3 regions of the Paraburkholderia unamae genome follow, and region 2 is predicted to be linked to each of the others. Evidence: predicted binding sites of a transcription regulator. Region 2 holds the regulator's gene; each other region holds the start of a gene.

Region 1 (4,885 bases), on a different contig from region 2:
GCATTATTGGAATGGAAACTTACGGGCTTCTGACGCGAGTGCGAGTTTCTGATCAGGCTGTAGGTAGGGGGTTCGATCGTCTATTGTCGGTCAATATCACATAGATTCGTTTATTTATGCAATAACGTCTTCCAACGTCATTATCTGCTGGTGTGTGACGCAGACTGGCTAAGGGTAAGTCCCATCCCGTTTTCTGACCCGATCCGTCAGTTTCGCGGCGGATTCACCGCTTGCGCAGCGCTCGCGCGGTTCAGGCGCGTGCGCGCAGGCGCAATGTCACGCGCACGAGCGTGCCCGTCAGGCGCGGCGTTTCCTGGTAGACGTGGTCTTCGATGGCGAGCGTGCCGCCGTGCATCGTGGCGATTTCGCGCACGATCGCGAGACCCAGCCCGCTGCCTTCGCCGTCGCGCCCGAGAATGCGGTAGAAGCGCTCGATCACGCGCTCGCGCTCGGCCGCCGGAATGCCGATGCCGGTGTCCTCCACTTCGAGGTGGACCACGCCGGCCGTGGGCTCGGGCCGCACGCGCACGGTGATGCGCCCGCCCGCGGGCGTGTAGCGGATCGCGTTGTCGATGAGGTTCGAGAGCATCTCGCGCAGCATCACGGGGTTGCCGTCCACTTCGATGCGCGCGTTTTCTTCTTCGCCGCTTTCCTCGCCGCCATACGCCGTTTCCGGGCCTTCGTAGCCCAGGTCCATCTGCTTGGCGAGCGCCGGCTGCACCCAGTCGCGCACCGCGTGGCGCGCCACGTCCGCGACGTCCACCGGCGTGAAGATCTGGCCGGTCATGCGGTTTTCCGCCCGCGCGAGCGCGAGCAACTGCGTGACGAGCCGCGCGGCGTGCTCGGAACTCGTTGCGATCTGCTCGAGCGAGCGGTGCACCTCGGCGGGTGCGTCCTGGCGCAGCGCCAGCTCGGCCTGGGTGCGCAGGCCCGCGAGCGGGGTTTTCATCTGATGCGCGGCGTCGGCGATGAAGCGCTTTTGCAGCTCCATGTTCTGTTCGAGCCGCGTGAGCAGGTCGTTGAACGAGGTGACGAGCGGCTCGATCTCGGGCGGCGCGCGGCGCGCTTCGAGCGGCGAGAGGTCGTCGGGGCGGCGCATGCGGATATTCGATTGCAGCGCGTGCAGGGGCGCAAGGCCGCGCGAGAGTCCGAACCACACGAGCAGGATGGCGAGCGGCAGGATCACGAACTGCGGCAGGATCACCCCCTTGATGATGTCGTTGGCGAGCTGGCGGCGCTTGTCGAGCGTTTCGGCCACCTGTACGAGCACGGGTTGACCTTGCCGGTCGGCGGCGCCCGCATGCGTCGGCTCCACCGTCGTATAGGCGACGCGGATGTCGATGCCGTGCAGCGTGTCGTCGCGAAACTCCACGACGCCCGGCGGCGGGCGGTCGTCGTCGTGCGGCAGCGGCATGTCGCGGTCGCCGCCCACCAGCTCGCCGCGGCTGCCCAGCACCTGGTAGTACACGCTGTCCACATTGTCGGCGCGCAGGAAGTCGCGCGTGGAGGCGGGCAGCGTCAGCTCGGCCACGCCGTTGACCGGATGGATCTGGCGCGCGAGCACGTAGGCGTCGGTTTCGAGTGCGCGGTCGAAGGGGCCGTTGGCGATGGACTTCGCCACGAGATAGGTGACCGCGATGCTCATCGGCCAGAGCAGCAGCAGCGGCGCGAGCATCCAGTCGAGAATTTCGCCGAAGAGCGAGCGCGGGCGCGCCTCGGCAACGGCTTCGGTTTCGTCGGGCGGGGCGAACGGGTTGGCGTAGCGGGCGTCGCGCGCTTCGTCGTCGAGGGCGTCGGCGCCGGATGCCGAGGCGCCCGACGCGTCTTCACCGGCAGCGCCCGCAGCGCCGTGGGGCGGCGCGGAGCGCGCGGCGGCAGGACGCCCGGCCATCGTCGCTCCCTCTTACTTGAAGTAGTGGCTGGCGGGCATGGCCGGCGCAGCCTCGGGCGCGGCGGCCGCGGCGCGCGACGAGGCTGCGCCGGTCTGCGCTTCCTTCGCTTCTTTTTCGAGGCAGTAGCCGAGCCCGCGCACGGTCACGATGCGCACGCCGCCCGCTTCGAGTTTTTTGCGCAGCCGGTGCACGTAGACTTCGATCGCGTTGTTGCTGACTTCCTCGCCCCATTCGCACAGGTGATCGACGAGCTGTTCCTTCGAAACGAGCCGCCCGATGCGCTGGAGCAGCACTTCGAGCACGCCGAGTTCGCGCGCCGAAAGATCGAGCACCTGGTCGTGGATGCGCGCGATGCGACCCACCTGGTCGAACGACAGCGCCCCATGGTGCACCATGGTCGGCCCGCCGCCCGCGCCGCGCCGCGTGAGGGCGCGCACGCGCGCTTCGAGCTCGTTGAGCGCGAAGGGCTTGGCCATGTAGTCGTCGGCGCCGAGGTCGAGGCCTTTCACGCGCTCGTCCACGCTGTCGGCGGCGGTGAGGATCAGCACGGGCAGGTTGGAATTGCGCGCGCGCAAACGGCGCAGCACTTCGAGGCCCGGCATTTTCGGCAGGCCCAGATCGAGGATTAAAAGGTCGAACGACTGCATCGACAAGGCCGTATCGGCATCCACGCCGCTACGCACGTGATCAACGGCATAGCCCGATTGGCGGAGTGATCGGACGAGCCCGTCCGCGAGTATGCTGTCGTCTTCGGCAATGAGGATTCGCATGTTGCGCCAGCGTCGCCTTCGAGCTCTGGTGAGCCTCGTAGCGCCCGCGCCGCACCGTACCTTTGAAGGCGCGGCCAGCCGACGCGGGGCGGTCTCCCGAAATTCACGGTTCTGGTTAGCCGGAAGGGCTTGCCAAAACCACTGTTTTTTTATACAGTGTCTGCGTTCGTGTGCATTAGCCCGAATAAGGCGTGCGCATGGTCACGAGACGCCGTTCATCATAGCAAAGGACGATTCATGGAAGATAGCAAGAAAGGCTCGGCTGGGCTGACTGCTGAAAAGAGCAAGGCGCTGGCCGCCGCGCTCGCGCAGATCGAAAAGCAGTTCGGCAAAGGGTCGATCATGCGACTCGGCGACGGCGACGCGGTCGAGGACATCCAGGTGGTCTCCACCGGTTCGCTCGGTCTCGACATCGCACTCGGCGTGGGCGGTCTGCCGCGCGGCCGCGTGGTCGAGATCTACGGTCCGGAATCGTCGGGCAAGACCACGCTCACGCTGCAAGTGATCGCCGAATTGCAGAAGATCGGCGGCACGGCGGCGTTCATCGACGCGGAACACGCGCTCGACGTGCAATACGCTTCCAAGCTCGGCGTGAACGTGCCTGAACTGCTCATCTCGCAGCCGGACACGGGCGAGCAGGCGCTCGAAATCGCCGACGCACTCGTGCGCTCGGGCTCGATCGACATGATCGTGATCGACTCGGTCGCGGCGCTCGTGCCGAAGGCCGAAATCGAAGGCGAAATGGGCGACTCGCTGCCGGGTCTGCAAGCGCGTCTGATGTCGCAGGCGCTGCGCAAGCTCACCGGCACGATCAAGAAGACGAACTGCATGGTGATCTTCATCAACCAGATTCGCATGAAGATCGGCGTGATGTTCGGCAACCCGGAAACCACCACGGGTGGCAACGCGCTCAAGTTCTACGCATCGGTGCGTCTGGACATTCGCCGTATCGGCTCGATCAAGAAGAACGACGAAGTCATCGGCAGCGAAACGCGCGTGAAGGTCGTGAAGAACAAGGTTGCGCCGCCGTTCCGCGAAGCCGTGTTCGACATTCTTTACGGCGAAGGCATTTCGCGTCAGGGCGAAGTCATCGACCTCGGCGTGCAGGCCAAGATCGTCGACAAGGCGGGTGCGTGGTACAGCTATAACGGCGAGCGCATTGGCCAGGGCAAGGACAACGCACGCGAATTCCTGCGTGAGAATCCGGACATCGCCCGTGAGATCGAAAACCGTATTCGCGAATCGCTCGGCGTGAGTGCGATGCCCGACGGCGTCAAAGACTCCGGCGAAGTCGAGATCGCTGACGAAGAGTAAGTTCTCCAGGCTCTCGTAGACAAGGCAAGCTGATGCGCAAGGGCGGGTCTGCTTCGGCGCCGCCGTCCCCGGCGGCGTCTTCGACGTCCTCCACGTCCTCGCAGTCTGGCGAGCAGGCGAACTTGCGTGCCGAATCACGAATTTCGCCTTCGTCGGCATCGTCGCCGATGTCTACGATGTCTACGATGTCGCGAACGGCCGGTTCAAGCCGCGACGCCCATGCGGGCGATCGCGGCTTTGCGCATTCTGGCGCGGCCGACTCTTCGCCCGCCGATCTCAGCGACGATGGCGGCGCAGTCTTCGAAGTGCCGTTCGAAGCCTTCTTTGGCGCGGGCGACGAAGCCTCGTCGAGCCCGCCATTCGATTCTTCCTCGCAGACATCGCTGAAAAAGCGGCTGTATGCACCGACCGCCGAGCCGGACGAGGCTGCCGAACCCCAAGGCGACCGCTACGAGCGCAGCACCGTCACGCGCGCTGCCCGGCAAAGCGCGCGCGAAAAATCATCGGCAGCCAGACAGCGCCCCGAGCGCTCGCTCAAAGGTCGCGCGCTTGGCTATCTCTCGCGCCGCGAATACAGCCGCGCGGAACTTTCGCGCAAGCTCATGCCGTACACCGAAGACGCCGACGGACTCGAAGTGCTGCTCGATTCGCTCGAACGCGAAGGCTGGCTCTCCGACGCCCGCTTTGCCGAAAGCGTCGTGCACCGTCGCGCCGCGCGCGTGGGGGCAGGGCGTATCGTGAGCGAACTCAAGCGCCACGCCGTGGGTGAGACGCTCATCGAAGAGGTCAGCACGCAACTGCGCGAGACCGAACTCGTGCGCGCCCGCGCCGTCTGGCAAAAGAAGTACGGCCAGTTGCCCGAAACGCCCGCCGAGCGCGCGCGCCAGGCGCGCTTTCTCGCGGCGCGCG
Region 2 (4,885 bases):
ACGTCGTCCGCGCCGCGCAGCTCGGCCGACAGGCGGCGCTCAGCGAGCAGCTTCAGGCCCAGCGTCACGAGCGCGAGCAACGCGAGCAGCGAGGCCACGGCGAACGCCGCCGCGAAGTTGTATTCGTTGTAGAGGATTTCCACATGCAGCGGCATCGTGTCGGTCTGGCCGCGAATATGGCCCGACACCACCGAAACCGCGCCGAACTCGCCCATCGCGCGCGCATTGCAAAGAATCACGCCGTACAGCAAGCCCCAGCGGATATTGGGCAGCGTCACGCGGCGGAACATCTGCCAGCCCGAGGCGCCCAGCACGTGCGCGGCCTCTTCCTCGTCGTTGCCTTGCGCCTGCATCAGCGGAATCAGTTCGCGCGCGACGAACGGGAACGTCACGAAGATCGTCGCGAGCACGATGCCGGGCACGGCGAAGATGATCTGCACGTTATGGTCTTCGAGCCACGGCCCGAGCCAGCCCTGCGCGCCGAACAGCAGCACGTAGATGAGGCCCGAGATCACGGGCGACACCGAGAACGGCAGGTCGATCAGCGTGGTGAGCAGCGCCTTGCCGCGAAACTCGAACTTCGCGATCGCCCACGAGGCAGCGAGGCCGAACGCCAGATTGAGCGGCACGGCGATCGCGGCGGTGATCAGCGTGAGCTTGATCGCCGCGAGCGCGTCGGGGTCGGCGAGCGACTCGAAATAGAAACCGATGCCCTTCGAGAGCGCCTGCCAGAACACGGCGACGAGCGGCACCACCAGAAACAGCGCGAGAAACACGAGCGAAACGCCGGTCAGGAGCCAGCGCACCCACGGCGCTTCGGTGACGGGATCCGGCCGCCGGACGCTTCGTTGTTGCGGCAGCGTGCTCATTGCGCACCTCCGGCAATCGTTGCGCCCGCAACCGCATTCGGCGCGCTGCCTGCCGACACACCCCGGCTCGTGCGGCGTTGCAGATACCACTGCAACGAATTGATGAGGAGCAGCATGACGAACGAGACGCAAAGCATGACCACGGCGAGCGCCGTGGCGCCTGCGTAGTCGTATTGTTCGAGCTTCGTGATGATGAGCAGCGACGTGATCTCCGACTTCATCGGCACATTGCCGGCGATGAAGATGACCGATCCGTACTCGCCCAGCGCGCGCGCGAACGCGAGCGCGAAGCCGGTGAGGAGCGCCGGCAGCACCGAGGGCAGCACCACGCGGCGGAACGTGAGCCAGCGCGAGGCGCCCAGGCACGCGGCGGCCTCTTCCTGCTCGCGCTCGAAGTCCTCGAGCACAGGCTGCACCGTGCGCACGACAAACGGCAAGCCGATGAACGTCAGCGCGACGAGCACGCCGAGCGGCGTGAACGCGACCTTCAAGCCGAGCGGTTGCAGGTACTGGCCGATCCAGCCATTGCCCGCATACACTGCGGCCAGCGAAATGCCAGCCACGGAGGTGGGCAGCGCGAACGGCAGGTCGACGAGCGCGTCGATCACGCGCTTGAACGGGAACGTGTAGCGCACCAGCACCCACGCGAGCAGGAAACCGAACGCCGCGTTGATCAGCGCCGCGCCGAGCGCCGCCGTGAACGTGAGCCGGTACGACGCGATCACGCGCGGCGACCACACGGCACGCACGAACTGGCTCCAGTCGAGCGTGGCCGTCTTGAGGAAGGTGGCGGCAAGCGGAATGAGCACCACGAGGCTCAGGTAAGCCACCGTGATGCCGAGCGTTATGCCGAAGCCCGGCAGCGCGCTGGGCTTGCGTAATCGAAACGTCGATTGAAACGTCGTCATGCTCATCGTCCAGACATGGGTTGCGCGCTTCCTGTGCTCCGGAGCGGCGCCGAAAAGCGCGCCCTTGGGCGCGCTTCATTGTTATGCGGTCGGATTGTTGCCGGATCCCGACCGGTACTGCATTCGATGCTGTCTGCCTAACTGCGTGCCTAACTGCGTGCCTTACTGCGGCTGGTAGATCGAGTCGAACACGCCGCCATCTGCGAAATGCGTCTTCTGCGCGTTGGTCCAGCCGCCGAACGTGTCGTCCACCGTATAGAGCTTCAGCTTCGGAAACTTCGCGGTGAGCGCAGCCGGCACCTTGTTCGAACGCGGACGGTAGAAGTTCTTCGCCGCGATCTCCTGGCCCTCTTCGCTATAGAGGAACTGCAAGTACGCTTCGGCCTGCTTGCGCGTGCCCTTCTTGTCGACGACCTTGTCCACCACGGCGACCGGCGGCTCAGCCAGAATGCTCACCGAAGGCACCACGATCTCGAACTTCTCCGGGCCGAACTCCTTGAGCGAGAGGAACGCTTCGTTTTCCCATGCGATCAGCACGTCGCCGATATCGCGCTGCACGAAGCTCGTCGTCGCGCCGCGCGCGCCCGAATCGAGCACGCCCGCATTCTTGTAGAGCTTCGTGACGAACTCCTTCGCCTTCTGCTCGTTGCCGCCCGGCTGGTGCAGCGCATACGCCCACGCCGCGAGATAGTTCCAGCGCGCGCCACCCGAGGTCTTCGGATTCGGCGTGACGATCGACACGCCCGGCTTGGTCAGGTCGTCCCAGTCCTTGATGTGCTTGGGGTTGCCCTTGCGCACGAGGAACACGATGGTCGACGTGTACGGCGACGCGTTGTCGGGCAGGCGCTTTTGCCAGTCCTTCGCGACGATGCCCTTGTTGGCGAGCGCGTCGATGTCCCAGGCGAGCGCCAGCGTCACGACATCGGCTTGCAGGCCGTCAAGCACCGAGCGCGCCTGCGCGCCCGAGCCGCCGTGCGACTGCTTGATGGTGAGCGTTTCGCCCGTTTTGGCCTTCCACTGCTTGATGAAGGCCTCGTTGATGTCCTGGTACAGCTCGCGGGTCGGATCGTAGGAGACGTTGAGCAGCGACGTATCCGCGTGAGCCGTTGCGGGCGCCATCGCCGCGATGCCTGCGAACGACGCCGCGAGAGGCGCCACGCCGATCACCAGTTTTGCCGCCAGCGTCTTCAGCCAGCCCCCGCGCCCCGTATTGGTCGTGCCCATCTATCTGTTCTCCGTTCTCGTGTGTGGTTTTCAGCTATCGATGGAGGCCAGTCTAGCGATCCGCTTACATCATTAAAAATAATGTTTCTTCATTCTTTAATACGCAAAAGTGGTAAGGACAGAGGAAGTCGCTGTCACAGCACGATTTCGTCCGTGTCAACGCGGGAAAACGGCGTCATGGCAACGCCCGGATGACGAACTTCAAGTAACACTTGAAAAGCGGCGAATACTGTATAAAAATACAGTTACCTGTTCAAACATACAGTGGCGCCATGACCAAACTCACCGCACGACAGCAGCAGGTTTTCGATCTGGTTCGCCGGGCGATCGAGCGCACGGGCTTCCCGCCCACACGCGCCGAAATCGCGGCGGAACTCGGCTTCAGCTCGGCCAACTCGGCCGAGGAGCACCTGCGCGCACTGGCGCGCAAGGGCGTGATCGAACTGGCTGCGGGCGCCTCGCGCGGCATCCGCCTCATGCCGGGGCCCGACGACCTGCCGCACCAGTTCACGCTGCCGCACGCCAGCATCATGCAGCTCTCGCTGCCGCTCGTCGGCCGGGTCGCGGCGGGCAGCCCGATCCTCGCGCAGGAGCACATCTCGCAGAACTACATGTGCGACCCGGCGCTCTTCTCGAGCCGGCCGGACTATCTCCTGAAGGTGCGCGGCCTCTCCATGCGCGACGCCGGCATATTCGACGGCGACCTGCTCGCCGTGCAGAAGAAAAGCGAGGCGAAGGACGGCCAGATCATCGTGGCGCGTCTGGGCGACGACGTCACCGTCAAACGCCTGAAGCGCCGCCCGAACGGCGTCGAGCTGATCGCCGAGAACCCCGACTACGAGAACATTTTCGTCGAGGCCGGCAGCGCGGATTTCGCGCTGGAAGGCATTGCAGTCGGCCTGATTCGCCCTACCGAATTCTGATAAATCCGCTTGCGCGCCCTGCGCGCATTCTCTGGAGAGAGCCATGGAACGCCTTGCCCGCTTGCTGCCCTTCCGTCAATTCGGCCGTCTGCGCCACCTGCGTGGAGTCGCCTCGTGCGCGGTTCGCGAAGTGCGCGCCACAACTGCCGCACTGAACGGCTCGCTCTTCGAAGACACCCCCGAGATGGTGGCGGCCAGTGCGGCCGACCTGCCCGCGCTGCCCTCGGCGCAACCGGCGTTCGCGCGCGTCTCGCTCAACAGCACGATCAACACCGAGCAGCCCATGCGCCGGGCGCCCGTGCGCGTCTACCAAGGCCCGTCGCGGCTCATCCTGGTCGGTACGGTGGACGCCGTATGCCGCGCAATCGACCGCTGCATCGCCGAGCAGCAAAGCGATCTGCCTGGGGCGCTCGCGAAATAAGCGCTCACCCGGCGCCACAATGCAATAAGCGGCAACAAGGGGCCACAAGCGGCACCAAGGCCTTTCTGACGTAAAAAGGGGCAGTGTCGGGGATCGTTTTCGCCGGATTGCGGTCAACACCGTGTTTGAACGATTTGTCCGAATTTGATGACGGAATCCCTGACGCCCCCACGTAAATCCCGAGACTGGAAGAAGCCCGTCGCCATCACGGTCGCGGTTGCCGTGTTTGTGGCCGCGCTCGGCTACGCCTACGCGTCGCCCTATATCGCGGTGAATCGCATGAAGGCTGCTGCCGACGCGCGCGACGCCGCCACGCTCAATCAGTACGTCGATTACCCGGCGCTGCGCGTGAGCCTCAAGCAGCAGGTTGGCGAAATGCTGCGAGAGCGCATTCATGCGGAGCACAGCAGCAATCCGCTGCTGATTCTCGGCGCCGTGATCGGTGCGGCGCTGATCGGGCCGCTCGTGGATGCCTATGCCACGCCGGAGGGCGTCGCCGCGCTACTGAGCGGCATGCCGCCCACGGGCAAGCCCGGCGAG
Region 3 (4,885 bases), on a different contig from region 2:
GGCGGGCCCCACACCCGGCAGCAATTGCGTGACGCGAAAGCCCGCCACGCGGTCGAGCGGGTTTTCCGCCCAGCGCAGCACCGCCAGCACGTCCTTCACATGCGCGGCGTCCAGAAAGCGCAGTCCGCCGAATTTAACGAACGGGATATTGCGCCGCGCCAGCTCGATTTCGAGCGTTGCGCTGTGGTGCGCGGCGCGAAACAGCACGGCTTGCTGCTTGAGCTTCATGCCCGCTTCGCGCGCCTCGAGGATTTGCTCGACGACGTAGCGCGCCTGAGTGGCCTCGTCGGCGACCGTCACGAGTCGCGGGCGCTGCTGCGAAGGGCGATCGGTCCAGAGGTTCTTCGTGAAGCGCTCGGCAGCCGCGTCGATTACGGCGTTCGACGCCGCGAGAATCGGCGCGGTCGACCGGTAGTTGCGCTCCAGCGTCACCTGACGCGCGGGCGGGTCGAACTGCGCCGGAAAATCGAGAATGTTGCGCACGGTCGCGCCGCGAAACGAGTAAATCGCCTGGGCGTCGTCGCCGACCACGGTCAGGCCGCGGCCGTCGGGCTTGAGTGCGAGCAGGATCGACGCCTGAAGCCGATTGGTGTCCTGATATTCGTCGACGAGGATATGGTCGAAGCGTCCCGCGAGATCGGCGGCAATCGCAGGCTCGGCGGCCATGTGCGCCCAGTAGAGCAGCAGGTCGTCGTAGTCGAGAACGTTCTGCTTCTGCTTGGCGTCCACGTACGAGGCGAACAGCACGCGCAACTGCGGTTCCCATTCGAGGCACCACGAGAACGAGCGGTTGAGCACGTTCGCGAGCGAGTCGCCCGTGTTGACCGCGCGCGAATAGATCGCAAGACACGTGGACTTCGACGGAAAGCGCTTTTCCTTCGCCGAGAAACCCAGTTCGTGGCGCACGAGGTTCATGAGATCGGCGGAATCCTCGCGATCGTTGATCGTGAACGCCGGTGAAAGGCCGATGTGATCCGCGTATTCGCGCAAGAGGCGCGCGCCCACGCCGTGAAACGTGCCCGCCCAGGTGAGCCCCTGCGCAAGCGTTGCGGCCACGCCCGGCACGCCGGCGGCGATGCGCGCGACGCGGCGCGTCATCTCCTGCGCGGCGCGGCGCGAGAACGTGAGCAGCAAGATGCGGTGCGGATCGGCGCCGTTCGCGATCAGATGCGCGACGCGGTGCGCGAGCGTATTGGTCTTGCCCGACCCCGCCCCCGCGATCACGAGCAGCGGCCCCGGTAGCGCCGAGCCCGGCGCGTAGCCCGCTTCGCCGCCGTGCTCGACCGCTTCGCGCTGCGCGTCGTTGAGCTTGGCGAGCCACGCGGAAACGGCGTTGGCCGTATCGGCGCCTGGCCTGGCAACGTCGTCGCCGGCGACAGAGACGGAGGCGGACGAGGGATCGGCGAGGGAAACAGTGGACACGGCGGGCGCAGGAACAGTGAACGTGGCGAATCGGACGGGGCGACGCACACTGTATATCCATACACCCCGCATCCGCAAGCGCCTGATTCTGCGGCGATCTGGCGATATTTAGCGACAACTTCGGCGCCGGCCCGAAAGCGTGCGCCGAAAAACGAAGCGGCGGCGCCCGTTGCCGGACGCCGCCACCGTTTCTGCTCCCAACAGTCCCGACGGTCCCGCCATCAGTCGCTTACTGCGAGGACTGCGGAGCCTGCTGGACCTGGCCGCCCTGCTGCTGGGCCGACATGCCGTTCATCATCTGGTCTTTCATCTCCGAGTCGTTGGCCTGACGGTCGGCCTTGTGGATGATCTTGGCGTCCTGCACCTGGGCCTTGTACTGCGACTTCGCCTGCTTCTTCGCGTCGCCGTACTCCGCATTCGCCGACTTTTTGGCGCTGCGGTACTCGGCGTTCGCCGCCGCGTTCGCGTTGCGCTTTTGCACCAGCGGGTCGGCTGACTGCGGCGCCGTCAGGTTCTGCGGCGCGGGCGCGGGTTGCGCGATACCGGCAGCGGCCGGCGCCTGGCTGGGTGCCTGGCCGCCCATCTGGCCCGGCGCCATCGCCGGTGCGGCGGAAGGTGCCAGCGCGGGCGCCCCGCCGCCGGCCTGTGCCGCACCCTGGGTCGCAGTTTGGGCAAACGCACCCTGCGCGAACACGGCGGCCGTGGTCACGGTGGCAAAAGCGGCGGTAGCGGTCAGCAGTTTGCGAATCTGGGTCATGGCGTATCCTCGTTGCAGTGGTTCCGAAGGCTCGGTTGCGGCGAACAGGTCCGCTACAGCCGCGCCCCCGCTCGATGTAGCCGCCCGGTAAAACGAATGAGCAAGGTTGGGCGGCGCTGTCGATCCGGGTGAAACCATTTTGGTCTGAAGATCGCCGCGCGGTCCCGCAACGTTACTCAACGTTGCACTTTCTGACGAATTCATAACATCTGGCCCCGAGATGTGACAGCAGCGTGTACGCCACAGAGGGCCGCGGCAAGCCGGCGATCGCTTATGATGCTCACCCTTCGCGCGCCTCCCGCGCGCATCTGAATGCCGATCCGCCATGCCCAATCTCGATTTCACGCTCACCGGCGACTACGTCGAACTGCACAACCTCCTGAAGATCACCGGCCTCGCGGACAGCGGCGGCTCGGCCAAGCAGGTCGTCGCCTCGGGCGCGGTGAAAGTGGACGGCGAGGTCGAACTGCGCAAGACCTGCAAGATCCGCGCGGGCCAGGTCGTGCTGCTCGGCGACACGCGCATTGCCATCAAAGAGCCGGATTAAAGTGCCGATCGATGCGCCCATCAAAGCGCCCGACCGGAATTGCGCGCAAGCGACACCCATGCACCGTATTTGAGCGCGCGGATCGACAACGCGACCGCCGCGCAATAAGCTTTCAGTTTCGACAGACAACCGTACTCAGAGCCTTGCGGCGCGTATCTCGCGCCGCTTGTTTTTCATGACCCGAACCACGCTTTCCGGCCGCGCCGTTTCCACATCGCCCACGCTGCGCCGTCACGCCGCCGACACCGCCCGCCTCGCCGGACCGCTCGCGATCGCCCAGCTCTCGCAGATGGCGATGAGCGTCACCGACACCGTGCTGCTCGGCTCGCTGGGCGCCGACGCGCTCGCCGCGGGCGGCCTCGGCGCGAACATGTTCTTCGTCGTGGTGACCGTGCTGCAAGGCGTGCTGACCTCGGTGAGCGTGAGCGTCGCGCAGGCGCGCGGCGCCGCCAACGAAAGCCAGGTGCCGCACATCTACTGGACGGGCTTCGCGCTTTCGCTGCTGCTCTCGCTGCCCGCCTTCGCGCTGCTCTCGTTCGCGGAGCCGATCCTGCGCGCGCTCGGCGAGCCCGCGCTGCTCGCCCATCACATCGGCGAATACACGGCCGTGCTGCGCTGGGGCGCGCCCGCGAGCCTGATCGGCGTGGGACTCATGCGCTCGTTCCTGCCCGCCATCGGCGCGGCGCGGCGCCTCTTGTGGGTGTCGATTGCGAGCGTGTTCAGCAACGGCTTTCTCAATTACGGGCTGATCCACGGCGTGTGGGGGCTGCCGCGACTGGGCTTTCTCGGCTCGGCGGCCGCCACGACCACAACGGTCTGGCTCACGGCGTTCGTGCTGATGGCCCTGCTGCACCTGCGCCCCTCGCACCAGCGTTTCGTGATCGCGCGCCGGCCCACGGCGCCGCTCATGGGCGAGTTGTTTGCGATCGGCTGGCCGGTCGCCATCACCTATGCCGTCGAGGCGACGCTCTTTCTCGCCACCGGCCTGCTCGCGGGCCTGCTCGGCGAAACGCCGCTCGCGGCGCACCAGATCGCCCTGAACGTGGCCTCCGTGACCTTCATGGTGCCGCTCGCGATCGGCCAGGCGGCCAACGTGCGCGTGGGTTACTGGATCGGTGCGGGCGTGCCGCGCGCGGCGCGCCACGCGGGTTTCGTCGCGCTCGCGCTCGGTGTGGGTTTCATGACGCTCTCGGCGCTCGTGATGGTGCTCGCGCCGCACTGGATCGTCGGGCTCTATCTGCATCTCGACGATCCGGCCAACGCCCACACGGTCGGGCTCGCGGCCACGCTGCTCGGCGTCGCGGCCATCTTCCAGATCGTCGACGGCGCGCAGACCGTGGGCTCGGGTTGCCTGCGCGGCCTGAAGGACACGCGCGTGCCGATGGTCGCGGCCACGCTCGGTTACTGGGGCATCGGTTTTCCGTTGGGATACGCGCTCGCGTTCCACTTCGGCCTTGGCGCGCTCGGCCTCTGGTGGGGCCTCGCGGCGGGGCTCACCACGGTCGCCGTGCTCATGACATGGCGCTTTCACCGCATGAGCCTGCTCGCCCAGGCCAGGTGATGGCCGGGTAATGGCCAGATAAGGGGTGCGAGGTGACGGGTTAAGCAAGCGGTTAAAATAGGCGGCTGGCGCCCCATGCGCCGTCCGTCCCACGAGGGCAGGAACCGTGCGCTGCATGGAGGGGGCCGGGTGCTAAAGCGCCAGGTCCCGCCGACAAAGGAGACAGCCCCGCCGCCTCGGCAAGGCAACGCGCGCCACGACCTAAAACGAACCCCTCTCACGGACCACCCTTTCATGCTTGCCCCGATCACCCGACTCTTCCCGCTCTGGGCTGTCCTCGTTTCACTGCTTGCGTACTTCGATCCGGGCCTCGTCGCGCCAATCGCGCCGCACGTCACCACGCTCCTGATGATCATCATGCTGGCGATGGGCGTGACACTCTCGTTCGCCGACTTCCAGCGCGTCTTCACGCGCCCCGCGCCCGTGGCGGCCGGCATCTTCCTGCACTACCTCGTCATGCCGCTCGCCGCCTGGGCGATCGCCAAGGTGCTGCACATGCCGCCCGACCTCACCGCGGGCATGGTGCTCGTGGGCAGTGTGGCGAGCGGCACGGCGTCGAACGTGATGATCTATCTCGCGCGCGGCGACGTCGCGCTTT

What was found. The regulator LexA, encoded in region 2, represses DNA repair genes until DNA is damaged. The targets are predictions, from matches to a motif close to ACTGTATNNNNATACAGT.
Region 1: the regulator LexA is predicted to act here: its motif matches at 2,803-2,820, upstream of recA (recombinase RecA).
Region 3: the regulator LexA is predicted to act here: its motif matches at 1,471-1,488, upstream of C7402_RS14715 (ATP-dependent helicase).

What each region holds. Positions count from the first base shown of each region.
Region 1 is NZ_QEOB01000014.1:161,297-166,181, reverse strand. Features, by position in the region: gene C7402_RS27835 (sensor histidine kinase) at 251-1,891, opposite strand; gene C7402_RS27830 (response regulator transcription factor) at 1,904-2,662, opposite strand; gene recA (recombinase RecA) at 2,900-3,976, shown strand; gene recX (recombination regulator RecX) at 4,162-4,885, shown strand, end outside.
Region 2 is NZ_QEOB01000027.1:85,432-90,316, forward strand. Features, by position in the region: gene cysW (sulfate ABC transporter permease subunit CysW) at 1-869, opposite strand, end outside; gene cysT (sulfate ABC transporter permease subunit CysT) at 866-1,777, opposite strand; gene C7402_RS38370 (sulfate ABC transporter substrate-binding protein) at 1,940-3,001, opposite strand; gene lexA (transcriptional repressor LexA) at 3,274-3,924, shown strand; gene C7402_RS38380 (hypothetical protein) at 3,968-4,345, shown strand; gene C7402_RS38385 (DUF2939 domain-containing protein) at 4,493-4,885, shown strand, end outside.
Region 3 is NZ_QEOB01000006.1:202,661-207,545, forward strand. Features, by position in the region: gene C7402_RS14715 (ATP-dependent helicase) at 1-1,422, opposite strand, end outside; gene C7402_RS14720 (hypothetical protein) at 1,652-2,179, opposite strand; gene C7402_RS14725 (RNA-binding S4 domain-containing protein) at 2,505-2,726, shown strand; gene C7402_RS14730 (MATE family efflux transporter) at 2,902-4,287, shown strand; gene panS (ketopantoate/pantoate/pantothenate transporter PanS) at 4,522-4,885, shown strand, end outside.